2 regions of the Streptomyces sp. NPDC002785 genome follow, and region 2 is predicted to be linked to the other one. Evidence: predicted binding sites of a transcription regulator. Region 2 holds the regulator's gene; the other holds the start of a gene.
What was found. Region 2 encodes HrcA, which represses chaperone genes, less so after heat shock. Its sites were predicted from a motif close to TTNGCACTCNGNNNNNCNGAGTGCNAA; they were not measured.
Positions count from the first base shown of each region.

Region 1 (5,230 bases), on a different contig from region 2:
GCCGACCGGGCCGACGGGCGGGGCGGGCAGCGGGGCGCCGGACCACAGGGTGGCGCGGGCCGGAAGCACGGTGGCGCGGTGGGAACCGGCCGCGAAGCCCTCACCGAACCAGAGCACCGCCTCCTTCACATCGCCGCCGTCCGAGATCCACTCGGCCTCCGCCTGCGCCGGGATCGCCTCGTGCGGGATGCCGGGAGCGATCTTCAGCGCGGCACGGGGGGCCTTGAGCGCGGCGCCGGTCGCCCAGGAGAGCGGCGGTGAGTACGCCTCGGGGTCGAAGATCCTGCCCCTGCCGCCGCGCCGGGCCGGGTCGACGAAGACCGCGTCGTACGGCGAGGTGTCGATCTCGGTGACATCGGCGCACCGCACCTCGATCAGACCGTCCAGGCCGAGCGCGGCGGCGTTGGCGCGGGCCACCTCGGCGGTCAGCGGGTCGCGGTCCACCGCGAGGACAAAGATGCCCGCCCGTGCGAGCGCGATCGCGTCGCCGCCGATCCCGCAGCAGAGGTCGGCGACGCTGCGCACCCCGCCCGCCTCCACGAATCGCCGAGCGCGATGGGTGGCCACCGACGTACGGGTCGCCTGCTCGACGCCGTTCGGCGTGAAGAACATCCGGTACGCGTCCTCGGCACCGAATTTCGCCACCGCCCGCTGCCGCAGCCGCGCCTGCCCCAGTGCCGCCGATACCAGCGAGGCCGGGTGGGTGCGGCGCAGCCGGGTGGCGGTGGCGAGTTCCTGGGCGGGGTCGTACGACCGCAGCCCGTCCAGGAGCGCCGCACCCTCGGGGGTGCGCAGGGCCATGAAAGCGGCGAGCGGGTCGCCGGCGCCGGACGGGTCGTTCGGGGGGAGAGCGTTCACCCGTCCCATTGTGAGCCAACCGGGTTGACCGGCGGGCCCGGTGGCGGTGTCGGGCCGGGGCGCCCAACACGTGCTGGCAGGATGCGACGCCATGCAGCTAGTACGACAAAAGGAAAAATTAACCATGAAAAGGAGTAGATCGGTTGTGCTGGGGCGGGGCGCGCGGGGGCCCGGCAGGCATCGGCCGGCCTGCGCGGTCCTGGCCGCACTCCTGGTCGCCGCGGTCTGCTCCGGCTGCGCCTCCGGGGCCGGCGGCCGGTTCGGCGACGAGCACCGGGCCCGACCCGCCGCCGGACCCCCGGGCGGTCCCGGACAGCGGGCCGGCCAGGGCGGCGCACCCGCCGGGCTCCGTGAGAACGCGAGGTTCAGCCCGGCTGTACGGGCGGCCCTCGCCAAGAAGTGGGGGCTGGCCAGGCCACCCCTGATCGCGCCCCTGCCGCCTGCCGTGAAGCCGCACATCACCACCCGCGAGGGGTTCGAGGTCAACGGCGGTGACGACTCGCTGCCGCCGGTCTTCACCACCGTCCCGACCAAGGACCGGGTCGTCTTCCTGACGATGGACGACGGTGCCGAGAAGGACCCCGAACTGCTGCAGATGATGGACGAGCTGGACATCCCGTACAGCGCGTTCCTCAGCGACTACCTGGTGCGCGACAGCTACGGGTACTTCCTGGAGATGCAGCGGCTGGGCGTCGGCCTCAACAACCACACGCTCAACCACCCCTACCTGCCCGGGCTCTCGTACAGCGAGCAGAGGAGCGAGATCTGCGACCAGCAGGCCGTCATCGAGAAGCAGTACGGGCAGCGGCCCACCCTCTTCCGCCCGCCGTACGGCAACTACAACGGGGACACGCTCCGCATCGCGAAGTCCTGCGGCATCAAGGCCGTGCCGCTCTGGAACGCGGAGGCGTTCCCGGACCACATGGAGTGGCGCGAGGAGGATCAGGACCTGCACCCCGGCGACATCATCCTCACGCACTTCCGGGGCCGGAAGGAATGGGGTACCAGCATGTCCGGCCTGGTCCGGGCGGTCATGAAGACCATCACGGACAAGGGGTACGCCGTGGCCCGGCTGGAGGACTACGTATGAGAGCCGGAGGACTACGTATGAGAAGCGCGTACCGGCTGCTCGCCGGACTGCTGACAGCCGGTGCGCTGCTGACCGCCACCACCGGGTGCGCACAGTCGGTCGATCCGATCGAACGGCTGGGCCGCAAGGCCGCGCAGAGGGTGACCCACACGCACCCGACACCCGCGGCCGGCCCGCAGGCGCATCCGCACGGCGATCACGGGGCGTCGGGGTCGCGGGTCGTCATCGCCTGCCGTCAGCCGCCGGAGTCCCGGCACTCGCGGCTGTCGCCACCGCTGAGGCACTGGTGGCCGGACCGGCCGGGATCGTACGAAGGAGTGGAGGCCGGCGCCGGGTGCGAGCGGCGGTAGTCCTCGTGCCCGGTCAGCACTGTCGCCACGCACAGCAGGAGCGCGGCCAGGATTCGCGCCCGCCCAGGGCCAGTTCGAGCGGATCAGGACCACGGCGAACAGGGAGACCACCGCGGCGATCCCGCCGAGGACGAGGACCGGCGTCCAGTCCATGGGCGGCGGGTCCGTCAGCTCCTGGCCACCGGGGTCCCACCGCGAGAACGCCAGGTAATAGGCGGCGCCCGCACAGATCAGCCCCTCCAGGACCACCAGCAGCAGACCCAGCAGCACATCGAGGCAGCCGTTCACGGGGCGCGGGGAATCCTGCGTCACCGAGGGGCGATGCGGGAGCGGGTTCGACGGCTGGTACGGAGGTTCGAGCATCAACCCACCGTCGTACGGAACGGTGCGGTCCGCCCCTGCGTTGTCCTTATGTTGTCCGGACCGTTGCGTCGTCCGGGCCGTTGCATGCCCTCGGCGCCCCGTCGCGCCGCGCGCGAGCGGGGGCCGACATGACGCCACGACTGGCTGAATTGGCACTCCGCTTGACCGAGTGCTAATCCCGGTCATAGTCTCGGTGCTGGCACTCACCACTGGAGAGTGCCAGCAGTACTGTGCGACTGGCAGGTCCGGCACCCGCGACGACGGATCCACCTGGTCGCCACCCAAAGACTCTTAACCCCGTGAGATCTCCGAAGGGGGAGACCGGATCGTGTCGACCGCCAGCACCAAGGTTGCGATCAAGCCGCTCGAGGACCGCATTGTGGTCCAGCCGCTCGACGCCGAGCAGACCACGGCCTCCGGCCTGGTCATTCCGGACACTGCCAAGGAGAAGCCCCAGGAGGGCGTCGTCCTGGCCGTGGGCCCGGGCCGCTTCGAGAACGGCGAGCGCCTTCCGCTCGACGTCAAGACCGGCGACGTCGTGCTCTACAGCAAGTACGGCGGCACCGAGGTGAAGTACAACGGCGAGGAGTACCTCGTCCTCTCGGCTCGCGACGTGCTCGCGATCATCGAGAAGTAATTCACCCACGTTTGCTTCTGTTCTGCGCCCCTGGCCCCCTGCGAATAACCAGCCGGGTGGTCGGGGGCGCAGTTCGTTTGAGAGGAAAGCTCAGCTGCCATGGCGAAGATCCTGAAGTTCGACGAGGACGCCCGTCGCGCCCTTGAGCGCGGCGTCAACAAGCTTGCCGACACGGTCAAGGTGACGATCGGCCCCAAGGGCCGCAACGTCGTCATCGACAAGAAGTTCGGCGCTCCCACCATCACCAACGACGGTGTCACCATCGCGCGCGAGGTCGAGCTCGACGACCCGTACGAGAACCTCGGTGCCCAGCTGGTGAAGGAGGTGGCGACCAAGACCAACGACGTGGCGGGTGACGGTACGACCACCGCCACCGTGCTGGCCCAGGCGCTCGTCCGCGAGGGTCTGCGCAACGTCGCCGCGGGTGCTTCCCCGGCCGCCCTGAAGAAGGGCATCGACGCCGCGGTCAAGGCCGTGTCCGAGGAGCTCCTCGCGACCGCCCGCCCGATCGACGACAAGACCGACATCGCCGCCGTGGCCGCGCTCTCCGCGCAGGACCCGCAGGTCGGCGAGCTCATCGCGGACGCGATGGACAAGGTCGGCAAGGACGGTGTCATCACCGTCGAGGAGTCCAACACCTTCGGTCTGGACCTCGACTTCACCGAGGGCATGGCCTTCGACAAGGGCTACCTGTCCCCGTACATGGTGACCGACCAGGAGCGTATGGAGGCCGTCCTCGACGACCCGTACATCCTGATCCACCAGGGCAAGATCGGCTCGATCCAGGAGCTGCTCCCGCTGCTGGAGAAGGTCATCCAGGCCGGTGGCTCCAAGCCGCTGCTGATCATCGCCGAGGACGTCGAGGGCGAGGCGCTGTCGACCCTCGTCGTCAACAAGATCCGTGGCACCTTCAACGCCGTCGCGGTGAAGGCCCCGGGCTTCGGTGACCGCCGCAAGGCCATGCTCGGCGACATCGCCACCCTCACCGGTGCGACCGTCATCGCCGAGGAGGTCGGCCTCAAGCTCGACCAGGCCGGTCTGGACGTGCTGGGCACCGCCCGCCGCGTCACCGTCTCCAAGGACGACACGACGATCGTGGACGGCGGCGGCGAGCCCGGCGACGTCAAGGGCCGGGTCAACCAGATCAAGGCCGAGATCGAGGCCACGGACTCCGACTGGGACCGCGAGAAGCTCCAGGAGCGCCTCGCGAAGCTGGCCGGCGGCGTGTGCGTGATCCGTGTCGGTGCCGCCACCGAGGTGGAGCTCAAGGAGAAGAAGCACCGTCTGGAGGACGCCATCTCCGCGACCCGCGCCGCGGTCGAGGAGGGCATCGTCTCCGGTGGTGGCTCCGCTCTGGTCCACGCCGTCAAGGTTCTCGAGGGCAACCTCGACAAGACCGGCGACGAGGCCACCGGTGTCGCGGTCGTGCGCCGCGCCGCCGTCGAGCCGCTGCGCTGGATCGCCGAGAACGCGGGCCTCGAGGGTTACGTCATCACCTCGAAGGTCGCCGATCTCGACAAGGGCCAGGGCTTCAACGCCGCGACCGGCGAGTACGGCGACCTGGTGAAGGCCGGCGTCATCGACCCGGTCAAGGTCACCCGCTCCGCGCTGGAGAACGCCGCGTCCATCGCGTCGCTGCTGCTCACGACCGAGACGCTGGTCGTCGAGAAGCCGGCCGAGGAAGAGGCCGAGGCCGGCCACGGCGGCCACGGCCACTCGCACTAGCGTGTAGCTCTGCTCAGCCACTGAGGCCCGGTACCCCGTCGTGGGGTACCGGGCCTCGGGCTGTCAGATCAAGCCCGTCCGGCGTTCGAGGGCCGGGGCCGGGGCCGGGGCGATCCCCCATGCGGCAAAGCCGCCCATCGACACTGCCGACGACACTGCCGGGAAGAGGCGGGCAGGGGACAAAGCCCCCCGTCACGCCGAGTGCGG
Region 1 covers NZ_JBEOVN010000050.1:21,368-26,597, forward strand. Annotated here, with positions in the region: gene ABTZ94_RS15000 (THUMP-like domain-containing protein) at 1-867, opposite strand, end outside; gene ABTZ94_RS15005 (polysaccharide deacetylase family protein) at 983-1,948, shown strand; gene ABTZ94_RS37850 (DUF6234 family protein) at 1,960-2,661, opposite strand; gene groES (co-chaperone GroES) at 2,990-3,298, shown strand; gene groL (chaperonin GroEL) at 3,398-5,023, shown strand; gene ABTZ94_RS15030 (hydroxyacid dehydrogenase) at 5,216-5,230, opposite strand, start outside.
Region 1: a site for HrcA is predicted at 2,811-2,837, ahead of groES (co-chaperone GroES). Genes of this name have one in related genera too.

Region 2 (14,134 bases):
CCGGCGGAGGTCGAGGGACAGTTCAAGGCGGTCTGCCCGTTCGTCTCCAACATCCTGGTGCACGGCGCGGACCGTAACTTCTGCACCGCCCTGATCGCGCTCGACGAGCCGACCATCCTCGGCTGGGCCGCCGAGAACGGTCTGGGCGGGAAGCCGTACGCCGAAGTGGTGGCGTCCCCGCAGGCGGTGGAGCTCATCGAAGGCTATGTGAAGCGGCTCAACGAGGGGCTGCAGCGCTGGCAGACCATCAAGAAGTTCCGCCTGCTGCCCCGCGATCTCGACATCGAGCACGGCGAGCTGACGCCCAGTCTCAAGCTGAAGCGGCCGGTCGTCGAGCGTGAGTACAAGGGCCTCATCGACGACATGTACATGGGGACCCGCGAGGCGTAATACAGGTCCTTGCCCACCGGCCGCACGGTGCGGCTGCTTCCGTTTCTCTCCGCTCACTTTCTCTGCTCACTTCGGCAACTCGTCGCTTATGAGCGTGGTCCATCTGTCACTCTGTCGGTGTCGTCAGCGGCGCCCAGCGAGAATAGAACGAGAACAGACAGACAGAGCGAGAACAGGTCAGGAGCTGCACCGTGGGGCCCATTCCCTTGCAGCGGGACATCGTTCAGCGTCCCGGTATCACCGTCGGCCATGCGGATGCGCGGCCGGTCGCCCGTACGTCCCTGCCCGGAAACCTCCTCGCGCCCTCCGCTGCCCGCCGGTTCGTCCGGGCAGCGCTCACCGAGTGGACCGGGCTGGGACTGCCGGCGGCCGTGGGCTTCAGCGAACGTCTGGCCGAGGATGCGGCGGTCGTCGTCAGCGAGCTGGTCACCAACGCGGTCGTGCACGCCGGGACCAATGTCGAGCTGATCTGCCGGCTTGAGGAGGCCGCCGAGGACGAGGCCGCGGCCCTGGTACTGGAGGTCTCCGATCACCACCCGGCCCGTGCCGTACGCAGCGAACGCCCGGTGGCCGGCAGCGCGGCGGACACGGCGGAGGGCGATGCCGCCACCGGCCCCGAGGACCCCGCCGAGTACGGTCGCGGGCTCCAGCTCGTCGGCACCCTCGCCGAGCGCTGGGGCATCACCTACCGCACCGGCCTCAAGACCGTCTGGGCCCGGCTTCCCGTCGACGACTGGAATCCGTTCCCCGAACCGTCGGCCGAGCCTGGATTCCAGCAGGGGCTGCGTGCCGCCGAGCTGCTCGCCCCCAGTCCCCGGCGGGCCCTGCGCGACGCCGCGGACTGGGCCGGCCGCGGTGCGCTCTCGTTCCTCGCCGAGGCCTCGGACCTGCTCGCAGGCCAGCTCGACGAGGACATCGTCGCGGCGCTCGCCGGACAGTTACTGGTGCCCAGACTCGCCGACTGGTGCGCGATCTGGCTGGAGCCCGAGAACGGCGGCCCCGCGGCCGTCCCCCGGCTCGCCAGCGTCTGGCACCGGGACGAGGCCGAGACCGGGCAGTTGCGTACGGTGCTGGAGCAGGACCCGATCCGGTTGCCCGAGCGGGTGGGCACCGGACCCGTCTCCCTGCCCTGGCCCGGCGGCGAGGCGGACGGCGGGGAATCCGACGGGCGCGCCGGATCCGCTCTCGCCTACCGGATCACATCGGGCGGCCGGACACTCGGCGCCGTACTCCTCGGCCGGGAGGGCATGGCACGGGTTCCCGACGAAGTGACCGCCCTGATCGAGGACTTCGTACGCCGTGTCGGCCTCGCTGTCGGTGCCGCCCGCGCCTACACCCGGCAGGCCACCATCAGCCGCATCCTGCAACGCGCACTGCTGCCCAGCAAGGTCGCCGACATACCCGGCGTCACCAGCTCACTGGTGTATGAGCCCAGCGACGACGGGGTCGTCGGCGGCGACTTCTACGACATCTTCCCGTGCCCCGGCGACCGCTGGTGCTTCGTCCTCGGCGATGTACAGGGCAGCGGCCCCGAAGCCGCCGTCGTCACCGGTCTCGCCCGGCCCTGGCTGCGGCTGCTGGCCCGTGAGGGTTTCGGCGTCGGCGAAGTACTGGACCGGCTCAACCGGCTGCTCCTCGACGATGCCATGGAGGCTGCCGAAGCTGCCGCGCTCATGGTGGCCGCGGCGGGCGGCCAGCAGACGGCGGACACCGGGCAGTCCCGCTTTCTCTCCCTGCTGTACGGGGAGCTCGTGCCGCTTCCCGGCGGCGGCGTGCGCTGCACCCTCGCCAGCGCCGGCCACCCGTTGCCGCTGCTGCTGCGCCCCGAAGGCGAGGTGCGTCCGGCCGCCGAGCCGCAGATGCTGCTCGGGATCTTCGACGATGTCGCGTACGAGAGCCAGAGCTTCGAGCTGGCGCCGGGCGACAGCCTGCTGTGCGTCACGGACGGCGTGACGGAGCGGCGCTGCGGGGCGCTGATGTTCGACGACGGGGACGGTCTGGCGCGGGCGCTGGCCGATTGTGCCGGGCTGTCGGCGGACGGGATCGCGGACCGGATCAAGCGGGCCGTGCACGAATTCGCCGAGCGGCCGCCCGATGACGATCTGGCGCTGCTGGTGCTGCAGGCGGGGTGAGGGCGAGGTCGTAAGAGCCTGTCGGGGTGCTCACTACGGTTCGGGTGCGGCGTGCGGTCCGTGGATGCGTGGCCTTTCGTGATCATGGACATGGCTCGGAGGTTCCCGGCGGCGAGTGACAATGGGCGGTATGCCCTCCGTACTGCCCGATGGTGAACCCGTACCCGACGACGGGGCGCTGCCCCGCCATGCCCTGGAAGGCGCCGCCGGCCGGCCGCTCGGCTTCTACCTGCATGTGCCGTACTGCGCGACCCGCTGCGGCTACTGCGACTTCAACACGTACACCGCGACCGAGCTGCGCGGTTCCGGCGGTGCGCTGGCCTCCCGGGACAACTACGCCGCCCATCTGATCGGCGAGGTCCGCCAGGCCCGCAAGGTGCTCGGCGACGACCCGCGACCGGTCCGTACGGTCTTCGTCGGCGGCGGCACGCCGACCCTGCTGGCCGCCGGAGACCTGGTACAGATGCTGGGGGCGATCCGCGACGAGTTCGGGCTCGCGGACGATGCCGAGATCACCACCGAGGCCAACCCGGAGTCCGTCGATCCGGCGTATCTGGCCGAGCTGCGGGAGGGCGGCTTCAACCGGATCTCGTTCGGGATGCAGAGCGCGCGACAGCATGTGCTGAAGATCCTGGACCGTACGCATACACCGGGGCGGCCCGAGGCGTGTGTCGCCGAGGCTCGGCAGGCGGGCTTCGAGCATGTCAACCTCGATCTGATCTACGGCACCCCCGGGGAGTCCGACGACGACTGGCGGGCCTCGCTGGAAGCGGCGATCGGTGCGGGGCCGGACCATGTGTCCGCGTACGCGCTGATTGTCGAGGAGGGCACTCAGCTGGCCCGGCGGATCCGGCGCGGCGAGATCCCGATGACCGATGACGACGCCCATGCGGACCGGTACCTGATCGCGGACGAGGCGATGGCTGCGGCGAGCTTCTCCTGGTACGAGGTGTCGAACTGGGCCCGTACGCCCGAGGGCCGGTGCCTGCACAACGAGCTGTACTGGCGCGGCGCCGACTGGTGGGGCGCCGGTCCCGGCGCGCACAGCCATGTCGGCGGGGTGCGCTGGTGGAACGTGAAGCATCCGGGGGCGTACGCACAGGCTCTGGCCGAGGGGCGGTCGCCGGGGGCCGGGCGCGAGATCCTTTCCGCGGAGGACCGGCGGGTCGAGCGGATCCTGCTGGAGCTGCGACTCGCGGACGGGTGCCCGTTGTCGCTGCTGGCACCGGCGGGGCTGGCAGCGGCGGGGCGGGCGGTCGAGGACGGGCTGCTGGAGCCGGTGCCGTATGGACAGGGGCGGGCGGTGCTTACGTTGCGGGGGCGGTTGTTGGCGGATGCGGTGGTGCGGGATCTGGTGGACTGAGAGGGGCGGGGCCGGGTGGGGTGCGGGTACGCCTGCGGCGGGCCTGTTCCGCTGCCCGCCCCTTCCCGTATTCGGGGCTCCGCCCCGGACCCCGCTCCTCAAACGCCGCAGGGGCTGGGGGCCGGCGGAGGGGCTACTGAGGCGGCGCTGTCACGAAGTCGATCAGGTGTTCCACGGAACCCAGCAGTGCCGGTTCCAGATCCCGGTACGAGCGCACCGTGGACAGGATTCGCTGCCAGGCCGCGCCCGTGCTCTCCGGCCAGCCCAGCGCGCGGCACACGCCCGTCTTCCAGTCCTGGCCGCGCGGGACCACCGGCCAGGCGGTGATGCCCACGGACGACGGCTTCACCGCCTCCCACACGTCGATGTAGGGGTGGCCGACCACCAGCACGTTCACGTCCGAGACCTGGGACGCGATCCGGGACTCCTTGGAGCCCGGGACCAGATGGTCGACCAGGACGCCCAGCCTGGCATCCGGGCCGGGGGAGAACTCGCGCACGATGGCCGGGAGGTCGTCGATGCCTTCCAGATACTCGACGACCACGCCCTCGATCCGCAGGTCGTCGCCCCAGACCCGCTCGACCAGCTCCGCGTCGTGGCGGCCCTCCACGTAGATCCGGCCCGCCCGTGCGACCCGGGCGCGCGCCCCGGGGACCGCGACCGAACCCGAGGCCGTGCGCGTGGGGCGTACGGGACCGGCCGCCGACGGGCGTACGAGCGTGACCACTCGGCCCTCCAGCAGGAAGCCGCGCGGCTCCATCGGAAACACCCGGTGCTTGCCGAAGCGGTCCTCCAGGGTCACCGTCGGACCCTGGGCTGTCTTCTCGCAGCGGATCACCGCACCGCAGAATCCGGTGGAGACCTCCTCCACGACCAGATCGGGCTCGGCGGGGACCTCGGGAACGGGGGCGGACTTCTTCCACGGCGGGGTCAGATCCGGCTGGTAGCTGCGCATCGGATGACGATAGGACGACAACACATCACGACACGCCGAAGAGGACGGCCAGTTGGTCGCGCTGGTCCCTGACGAACGCCGCGTCCACCACCGCTCCGTGCCCCGGAACGTACACCGCTTCCTCGCCGCCCAGCGCCAGCAGCCGGTCCAGCGCGGCCGGCCAGCGGGACGGGACGGCGTCCCGTCCCGCCTGCGGTTCGCCGGACTCCTCGACCAGGTCGCCGCAGAGCACCACCGCGGGGGAGCCCGGGACGAGCACCGCCAGATCGTGGCCGCTGTGGGCGGGGCCCACATTCGCCAGCAGCACTTGACGGCCGCCGCCCAGATCGAGCGCCCACTCGCCGCCCACCTCGTGGTGCGGCGCCACCAGCGCATCGGCGGCCTCGGCCGCATCGAGTTCGGACACTCCGTGGCGCACTGCGGAGGCGCGCAGATCGTCCGCCCCGAGCTTCAGCAGCCCGGCCATGCCGGCCGCTCCGTACACCTGGGCGCCGGAGAACGCGGCAGTGCCCAGCACATGGTCGAAATGAGGGTGGCCGAGTGCGATATGCGTCACGCTCCGGCCGAGCAGGGCCTGCGCCTGGGCCCGGATTTCCGCGCCTTCGCGGAGCGTTGATCCGGTGTCGTAGAGCAGCACTCCATCCGCTCCGACCACCAGTGCGACTGTCGCATCCCATCCGGGAAGGCGGCGTCGGCCCACTCCGTGACCGAGTCGCTCCCAGCCGAACTCTTCCCAAGAGGCGTCCATACCGCAACGCTATCGGCAACGACCTGCGCAGTCTCGCAGTAGGGTGGCCGATCGCCCTTGCTAGGCCCCCACTCGACCGCCGTACACTGGGCGGGGGGTCGCTGGCACTCGTGAGGACAGAGTGCCAGGGGGATTCCTGGCAATGAAGCAGGAACGGCCCGAGAACCACCGAGGAAAAACAGCTGGAGGTGTGCGCGATGCTCAGCGAACGCAGACTCGAAGTGCTGCGCGCCATCGTCCAGGACTATGTCGGCACCGAGGAGCCCGTGGGCTCCAAGGCGCTCACCGAGCGGCACAAGCTGGGGGTCTCCCCGGCCACCGTCCGCAACGACATGGCGGTGCTGGAGGACGAGGGCTTCATCGCCCAGCCCCACACCAGTGCGGGACGCATCCCGACGGACAAGGGGTACCGGCTCTTCGTCGACAAGCTTGCGGGCGTCAAGCCCCTCTCGTCGCCGGAACGTCGTGCCATTCACAATTTCCTCGACGGCGCGGTCGACCTCGACGATGTCGTGGGCCGCACCGTACGGCTGCTCGCGCAGCTGACCCGGCAGGTCGCCATCGTGCAGTACCCCTCGCTGACCCGGTCGACGGTTCGGCATGTGGAGTTGCTGTCACTGGCAGCCGCCCGGCTGATGCTCGTGCTGATCACGGACACCGGCCGGGTCGAGCAGCGCATGATCGACTGCCCCGCCCCGTTCGGTGAGACCTCTCTCGCCGATCTGCGGGCCCGGCTCAACAGCCGGGTCGTCGGACGCCGTTTCGCGGATGTCCCGCAGCTGGTGCAGGATCTGCCGGAATCCTTCGAGAGCGAGGACCGGGGAACCGTGTCCACCGTGCTCTCCACCCTGCTCGAAACCCTCGTTGAGGAGACGGAGGAGCGGCTGATGATCGGCGGCACCTCCAACCTCACCCGCTTCGGGCACGACTTCCCTGTGATGATCCGGCCGGTGCTGGAGGCATTGGAGGAGCAGGTCGTGCTGCTGAAGCTGCTCGGCGAGGCCAAGGACTCAGGCATGACCGTACGGATCGGGCACGAGAACGCCCACGAGGGGCTCAACTCCACGTCCGTCGTCGCGGTCGGCTACGGTTCGGGCGACGAGGCAGTCGCCAAACTCGGCGTGGTCGGACCGACCCGCATGGACTACCCCGGAACGATGGGAGCGGTACGCGCAGTGGCACGTTACGTCGGACAGATCCTGGCGGAGTCGTAAGTGGCCACGGACTATTACGCCGTACTCGGCGTGCGCCGCGACGCATCTCAGGACGAGATCAAGAAGGCATTCCGGCGGCTCGCACGCGAGCTGCATCCGGATGTGAACCCCGATCCGAAGACCCAGGAGCGGTTCAAGGAGATCAACGCCGCTTACGAGGTGCTGTCGGACCCGCAGAAGAAGCAGGTCTACGACCTCGGCGGCGACCCGCTGTCCGCCTCCGGCGGCGGTGGCGCGGGCGGATTCGGACAGGGTGGCTTCGGCAACTTCTCCGACATCATGGACGCGTTCTTCGGTACGTCGTCGCAGCGCGGACCCCGTTCGCGCACCCGGCGCGGCCAGGACGCGATGATCCGGCTGGAGATCGATCTCGCCGAGGCCGCGTTCGGCACCACCAAGGACATCCAGGTCGACACGGCCGTCGTCTGTACGACCTGCAGCGGCGAGGGCGCCGCACCCGGCACCTCCGCCCAGACCTGTGACATGTGCCGCGGCCGCGGTGAGGTCTCCCAGGTCACCCGGTCCTTCCTGGGCCAGGTCATGACCTCACGGCCCTGCCCGCAGTGCCAGGGCTTCGGTACGGTCGTGCCGACCCCGTGCCCGGAGTGCGCCGGCGACGGCCGCATCCGGTCGAGGCGCACGCTCACCGTGAAGATCCCCGCCGGTGTCGACAACGGCACCCGCATCCAGCTCGCGGGCGAGGGCGAGGTCGGCCCCGGCGGCGGCCCGGCCGGCGATCTGTATGTGGAGATCCATGAGCTGCCGCACTCGGTGTTCCAGCGCCGCGGCGACGATCTGCACTGCACGGTCACCATCCCCATGACAGCGGGCGCGCTCGGCACCAAGGTGCCGCTGGAGACGCTCGACGGCCTGGAGGAGGTCGACATCCGGCCCGGCACCCAGTCGGGCCAGTCGGTCCCGCTGCACGGCCGCGGCATCACGCATCTGCGGGGCGGCGGGCGTGGCGATCTGATCGTGCACGTCGAGGTCTTGACCCCGACGAAGCTGGACCCGGACCAGGAGCGACTGCTGCGGGACCTGGCGAAGGCGCGCGGCGAGGAGCGGCCCACCGGTCAGTTCCAGCCTGGGCAGCAGGGGCTGTTCTCCCGGCTGAAGGACGCCTTCAACGGCCGCTGACGGCCCTCGTACACCGTTTCCTGCCGCCGGACGGGCTCGCCTGACGAGCCCGTCCGGCGTTTGAGGACAAAATGGACCGCAGGCCGCGCACGCCGAGTCACGCAGGACGTGACACGATGCGGGCATGTCATCCGTGTTGACCGATCTCTGCCGGTATCCGATCGTGCAGGCCCCGATGGCGGGTGGTGCGTCCTGTCCGCAGCTCGTCGCGGCCGTCGCCGAAGCGGGCGGGCTGGGCTTCCTCGCCGCCGGGTACAAGACGGCGGACGGCATGTACAACGAGATCAAACAGCTGCGCGGGCTGACCGGTCAGCCCTTCGGCGTCAATCTCTTCATGCCGCAGCCGGGTCTCGCCGACCCGAGTGCTGTCGAGGTGTACCGGCATCAGCTCGCCGGTGAGGCCGCCTGGTACGAGACCCCGCTCGACGACCCGGACTCCAGCGGCGACGACGGCTACGAGGCCAAGCTCGCCATCCTCCTGGAGGACCCGGTCCCGGCAGTCTCGTTCACCTTCGGCTGCCCGACCCGCGACACCCTCGACGCGTTCGCCGGTGTCGGCACGTACACGGTAGTGACGGTCACCACGCCCGAGGAGGCCCAGACCGCCCAGTGGGCGGGCGCCGACGCGGTCTGTGTCCAGGGCGTCGAGGCGGGCGGCCACCAGTCCACCCACCGCGACGACCCGCAGACCGACGGCACCGGGATCGGACTGCTCTCCCTGGTGGCCCAGGTCCGCGAGACCGTTCAGGTGCCGATCATCGCCGCGGGCGGGCTGATGCGCGGGTCCCAGATGGCCGCGGTGCTCGCCGCGGGCGCGGAGGCGGCGCAGCTCGGCACGGCGTTCCTCATCTGCCCCGAGTCCGGGGCGAATCCGCTGCACAAGCAGGCACTGACCAATCCGCTGTTCGTGCGGACAGCCCTGACCCGGGCGTTCTCCGGCCGCCCGGCCCGAGGCCTGGTCAACCGCTTCATGCGCGAGCACGGCCCGTACGCCCCCGCCGCCTACCCGCAGGTCCACTATCTGACGGCCGGGCTGCGCAAGGCGGCGGCAAAGGCCGGGGACGCCCAGGGCATGGCACTGTGGGCGGGGCAGGGGCACCGGATGGCACGCGAGCTGCCCGCCGGTCGGCTGATCGGACTGCTCGTCGAAGAACTGGACGCCGCACGGGCGGCAGTGAGCACAGGGAGTACGCAGTGACCGCACCGGTCTTCGTCGTCGAACAGGTCCCCGACGGACCCGAGTTCGTCCTGGAAGGACCCGAGGGACGGCACGCCGTATCGGTGAAGCGGCTGCACGCCGGTGAGGACGTCGTGCTGACGGACGGCCACGGTCGTTGGGCGGAGGGCGTCGTCAGGGCCGCCGACGGCAAGGACCGGCTCGTGGTCGCCGGCCTGGCGACGGTCCATGAGGAGCCGTGGCCCACACCCCGTATCACCGTCGTCCAGGCCCTGCCCAAGGGCGACCGTGGCGAGGTCGCCGTCGAGACGATGACGGAGACCGGTGTGGACGCGATCGTGCCCTGGCAGGCATCGCGCTGCATCACGCAGTGGAAGGGCGACCGCGGCCTCAAGTCCCTCGCGAAATGGCGCAACACCGCCCGCGAAGCGGGAAAGCAGTCGCGCCGGGTGCGCTTTCCCGAGGTGGCGGACGCACTGACGACCAAACAGGTTGCCGCACTTCTGGCCGCGGCGGACTTCGCCGCCGTCCTGCACGAGGACCGGGGCTACGGCAGTGAGCCGCTGGCCACCGTTCAGCTCCCCACCCAGGGCGAGATCGTGCTGGTCGTCGGCCCCGAGGGCGGTGTGTCGCCGGACGAACTGGCGGACTTCGCCGCGGCGGGTGCCCGTACCTGCCGGCTCGGAACGTCCGTCCTGCGCACCTCGACGGCGGGCACGGCGGCGACGGCACTGCTGCTGGGGCGCACCGGCCGCTGGGCATGAGCCCCCTCCGGCGCGCCGGAGCCGCCCCGTTGTGACCGCGAGCCGTCTACCGTCCCAGGGGGGAACGGTGGGAAGCTGCCCGTATGGGGACATCAAGGGCACGGGGACATCAAGGACCATGGGGTCAGGGAAGAACCCGTCGCTTTCTGGCCGCGTCCGCACTCGCAGGCGCGGCGGTCGCAGGTGCCGTGGCCTGTGAGCCGACGGGCAGCATGAACTCCGCATCCATCGCCGTGACCACCGACCGGGCCGGCACCAGCGCCCTGGAGCGCAACGGGGTCGATGTGCGGTGGCTGAACTGCACGGCCGACATCGAGGGGAGCCAGGTCGTGGGCGCGTCACCCTCCGCCTCGGCGCACCACACCGCGGTCGTCGACTGCACCGGAAAAGCCGGGAACGGCAAGGACATCACGATCACCGGCAAGGTCACCCAGGAGCTCGACGGGCAGTGTGTGCGGGGGGACCTGACCGCGAAGACCGGCGGGAAGGTCGTCTTCCGGGCAGATGCGCTCGGCAGCTGCAACACCGCCCCGTCGACCGTCGGGGCGAATGTGCCCCGGGGCGGCAGCAGTGGCGGCGCCCGGCCGACGGTCACCGTGACGGTCACGGTGACCGAATCGCCCCGGGGCAAGTGAGGGTGTCCGGCACCGGGCCGCCCGGCAGACTCCGGCCAACCCGGTTCCGCGGGGCACGCCAGCGGCCTAGGGTGATCGATGTGACACAGCCTTCCTACCTCCGATACCCCCATGTCCAGAGCGATTTGATCGCCTTCACCGCCGAGGACGATGTCTGGCTGGCGCCGCTGGACGGCGGCCGAGCCTGGCGCGTCAGCGCCGACAACCGGCCTGTCACCAACCCACGGATATCTCCCGACGGAACCCGCGTCGCCTGGACGTCCACCCGGGACGGGGTGCCCGAAGTACACGTCGCACCGGTCGACGGCGGCCCCTCCAAGCGGCTCACGTACTGGGGCGACGCACGGACCTCCGTACGCGGCTGGACGCCCGAGGGCGACGTACTGGTCATCAGCGCCCAGGGGCAGGCGTCGCCGCGGCGCAGCTGGGCCAGGGCCGTTCCGGTCGACGGCGGGCCCGCGCGGATCCTGCCGTACGGGCCGGTCGGCTCCCTCGCGTACGGCCCCGGCGGACGGGTCCTGCTGCTCTCGGCCACCATGGGGCGCGAGGCCGCTACCTGGAAGCGCTACCGGGGCGGCACCGCGGGCAAGTTGTGGATCGCGGAAGAGGGCGCGACCGACGGCCCGGCGGAGTTCGTACGGCTGCACGAGGGCCTCGACGGCAACATCGAATCCCCGATGTGGGTGGGCAGTGGGGTCTCCCCTGCTCGAACGGAGTCGAGAGCTTGGGATGGGGTCTCCCCTGCTCGAACGGAGTTGAGAGCTTGGGGACGTGTCGCTTTCCTCTCCGACCACGAAGGCGTGGGCGCGCTCTACTCCTCCCTCCCCGACGGCTCGGACCTGCGCCGGCACACCGGCATCGAGGGCTTCTACGCCCGCCACGCCACCACCGACGGCACCCGTGTCGGCTACGCCTCGGCCGGTGAACTCTGGCTGCTGGACGACCTCGAAGGCGCCGAGCCCCGCCGCCTCGACATCCGGCTCGGCGGCCAGCGAGCCGACCTCCAGCCCCACTCCGTGCACGCCGGCAGCCACCTCGACTCCGCGTCCCCGGACCGTACGGGCCGCGGCAGCGCCGTCGGGACGCGCGGCGCCGTCCACTGGGTCACCCACCGCGAGGGCCCGGCACGCGCGCTCGCCGTCGAACCGGGCGTACGGGCCAGGATGCCCCGCACCTTCCAGGCCGAGGGCGACCAGCACGTCGTCTGGGTCACCGACGCCGAGGGCGACGACGCCCTGGAGTGCGCCCCCGCCACCGGTACCGCACCGGGCGCCGTACCGCGCCGCCTCGCCGCGGGCCGTATCGGCAGGGTCCTCGACCTGGAGGCGGCCCCGGACGGCAGCCGGTTCGCCGTCGCCGCACACGACGGGCGGGTACTGATCGTCGAGCGGGAGAGCGGCGAGGTCCACGAGGTGGACCGCAGTGAGCACGGCGACGCCTCGGGCCTCGCCTTCTCGCCCGACTCCTCCTGGCTCGCCTGGTCGCACCCCGGGCCCGAGCCGCTCAGGCAGCTCAAGCTCGCCCACCTCGCCGATCTGTCGGTCGCCGAGGCCACCCCGCTGCGCTTCCGGGACTTCGCACCCGCGTTCACCACCGACGGCAAGCACCTCGCGTTCCTCTCCGAGCGGTCCTTCGACCCGGTCTACGACGCCCATGTCTTCGACCTGGCGTTCATCGGCGCCTGCCGTCCGCATCTGCTGACGCTCGCCGCCACCACACCCTCCCCGTTCGGGCCGCAGCGTCACGGCCGCCCGACCGAGAAGGACAAGAGCGGCGGCGAGGGCGAGGACAATCCGACCGCGCTGCCCGTCACCAGGATCGACCTCGAAGGGCTCGCCGACCGGATCGTGCCGCTGCCCGTCGAGGCCGCCAGCTACTCCACGCTGCGCGCCGCGAAGGACGGGCTGCTGTGGCTGAGCCACCCGGTGACCGGGGTGCTGGGTACGAGCGGTGCCACGCCCGACGCCCGTCGGCCCGAGACCGTCCTCGAGCGGTACGACCTGGAGAAGCTGCGCTGCGAGGAACTCGCCTCGGACGTCGGCGGCTTCGCGGTCAGCGGCGACGGCAAGCGGATCGTCCTGCACACCCGGGGCAAGCTGCGCGTCGTACCGTCCGACAGCCGTGTTCCGGCCGACGACGACCACGACGGGGGCAGCGACAGCAGCGTCACCGTCGACCTCTCCCGGATCCGCCGGACCCTCGACCCGGCCGCCGAGTGGCGCCAGATGTACGACGAGGCCGGGCGCATCATGCGGGACAACTTCTGGCGTCCCGACATGGGCGGCATCGACTGGGACGGAGTCCTGGACCGCTACCGGCCGGTGCTGGAGCGCGTCGCCACCCACGACGACCTGATCGACCTGCTGTGGGAGGTGCAGGGCGAGCTCGGCACCTCGCACGCCTATGTGACGCCGCCCGGCGGATGGTGCGACGACTCGGCCCGGCAGGGGCTGCTCGGTGCGGACATCTCCCGTACGGACGAGGGTAGTTGGCGCATCGACCGGATCCTGCCGTCCGAGACCTCCGACCCGGAGGCCCGCTCCCCGCTCGCCGCACCCGGAGTGGCGGTGCGCGTCGGGGACGCGATCCTCGCCGTCGACGGGCACCCGGTCGACCCGGAGGCCGGGCCCGGACCGCTGCTCACGGGCTCGGCCGGCAAACCGGTCGAGCTGACCGTCTCACCGGTGGACGGCGGCGACCCGCGCCATGTGGTCGTCGTACCGGTCGCCGACGAGGAGGCGCTGCGCTACCACGCGTGGGTCGCCGACCGGCGGGCCTACGTCCACGAGCACTCCGGCGGACGCCTCGGCTACCTCCATGTCCCCGACATGGTCGGCTCGGGCTGGGCGCAGATCCACCGCGACCTGCGGATCGAAGTCGCCCGCGAGGGGCTGGTCGTGGACGTCCGGGAGAACCGGGGCGGCCACACCTCGCAGCTGATCGTGGAGAAGCTCGCCCGGCGCATCGTCGGCTGGGACATGCCGCGTGGCATGCAGCCGTACAGCTACCCGGAGGACGCACCGCGCGGCCCCGTGGTGGCCGTCGCCAACGAGTTCTCCGGCTCGGACGGCGACATCGTGAACGCCGCGATCAAGGCGCTGGGAATCGGGCCGGTGGTCGGTACGCGTACCTGGGGCGGAGTGGTCGGCATCGACAGCCGGTACAAGCTCGTGGACGGGACATCGGTCACCCAGCCCAAGTACGCGTTCTGGTTCGAGGGTTACGGCTGGGGTGTGGAGAACCACGGGGTCGATCCCGATGTCGAGGTTGTGATGGCGCCGCAGGACCATGCGGCGGGGCGGGATCCGCAGCTGGACGAGGCGATCCGGATCGCGCTCGCTTCGCTGGCTCGGACGCCGGCGAAGCGGGCACCGGAGCGGCCGGGGGCGTAGCGGGGCGAGGGCCGGGTGAGGGTGCGCCCGAGGCGGGCCTGTTCCCTCACCCGCCCCTTCCCGCAGCCATGGGCTCCGCCCCCGGAGCCCCGGTTCGGGAAGGGGGGCGGGGCGGCGACATGGCCCGCCGCAGGCGCCCCCGCACGCACACCCGGCACCCCCCACACCACCTCCGACCGCCCCGATACCATGCCGTACAACGATCACCACCGACCGAGGAGCCAGCC
Region 2 covers NZ_JBEOVN010000015.1:56,337-70,470, reverse strand. Annotated here, with positions in the region: gene ABTZ94_RS06850 (AMP-dependent synthetase/ligase) at 1-390, shown strand, start outside; gene ABTZ94_RS06845 (SpoIIE family protein phosphatase) at 597-2,522, shown strand; gene hemW (radical SAM family heme chaperone HemW) at 2,644-3,885, shown strand; gene ABTZ94_RS06835 (DUF3097 domain-containing protein) at 4,019-4,840, opposite strand; gene ABTZ94_RS06830 (MBL fold metallo-hydrolase) at 4,866-5,588, opposite strand; gene hrcA (heat-inducible transcriptional repressor HrcA) at 5,786-6,802, shown strand; gene dnaJ (molecular chaperone DnaJ) at 6,803-7,939, shown strand; gene ABTZ94_RS06815 (nitronate monooxygenase) at 8,064-9,137, shown strand; gene ABTZ94_RS06810 (16S rRNA (uracil(1498)-N(3))-methyltransferase) at 9,134-9,880, shown strand; gene ABTZ94_RS06805 (hypothetical protein) at 10,093-10,515, shown strand; gene ABTZ94_RS06800 (S41 family peptidase) at 10,596-13,907, shown strand.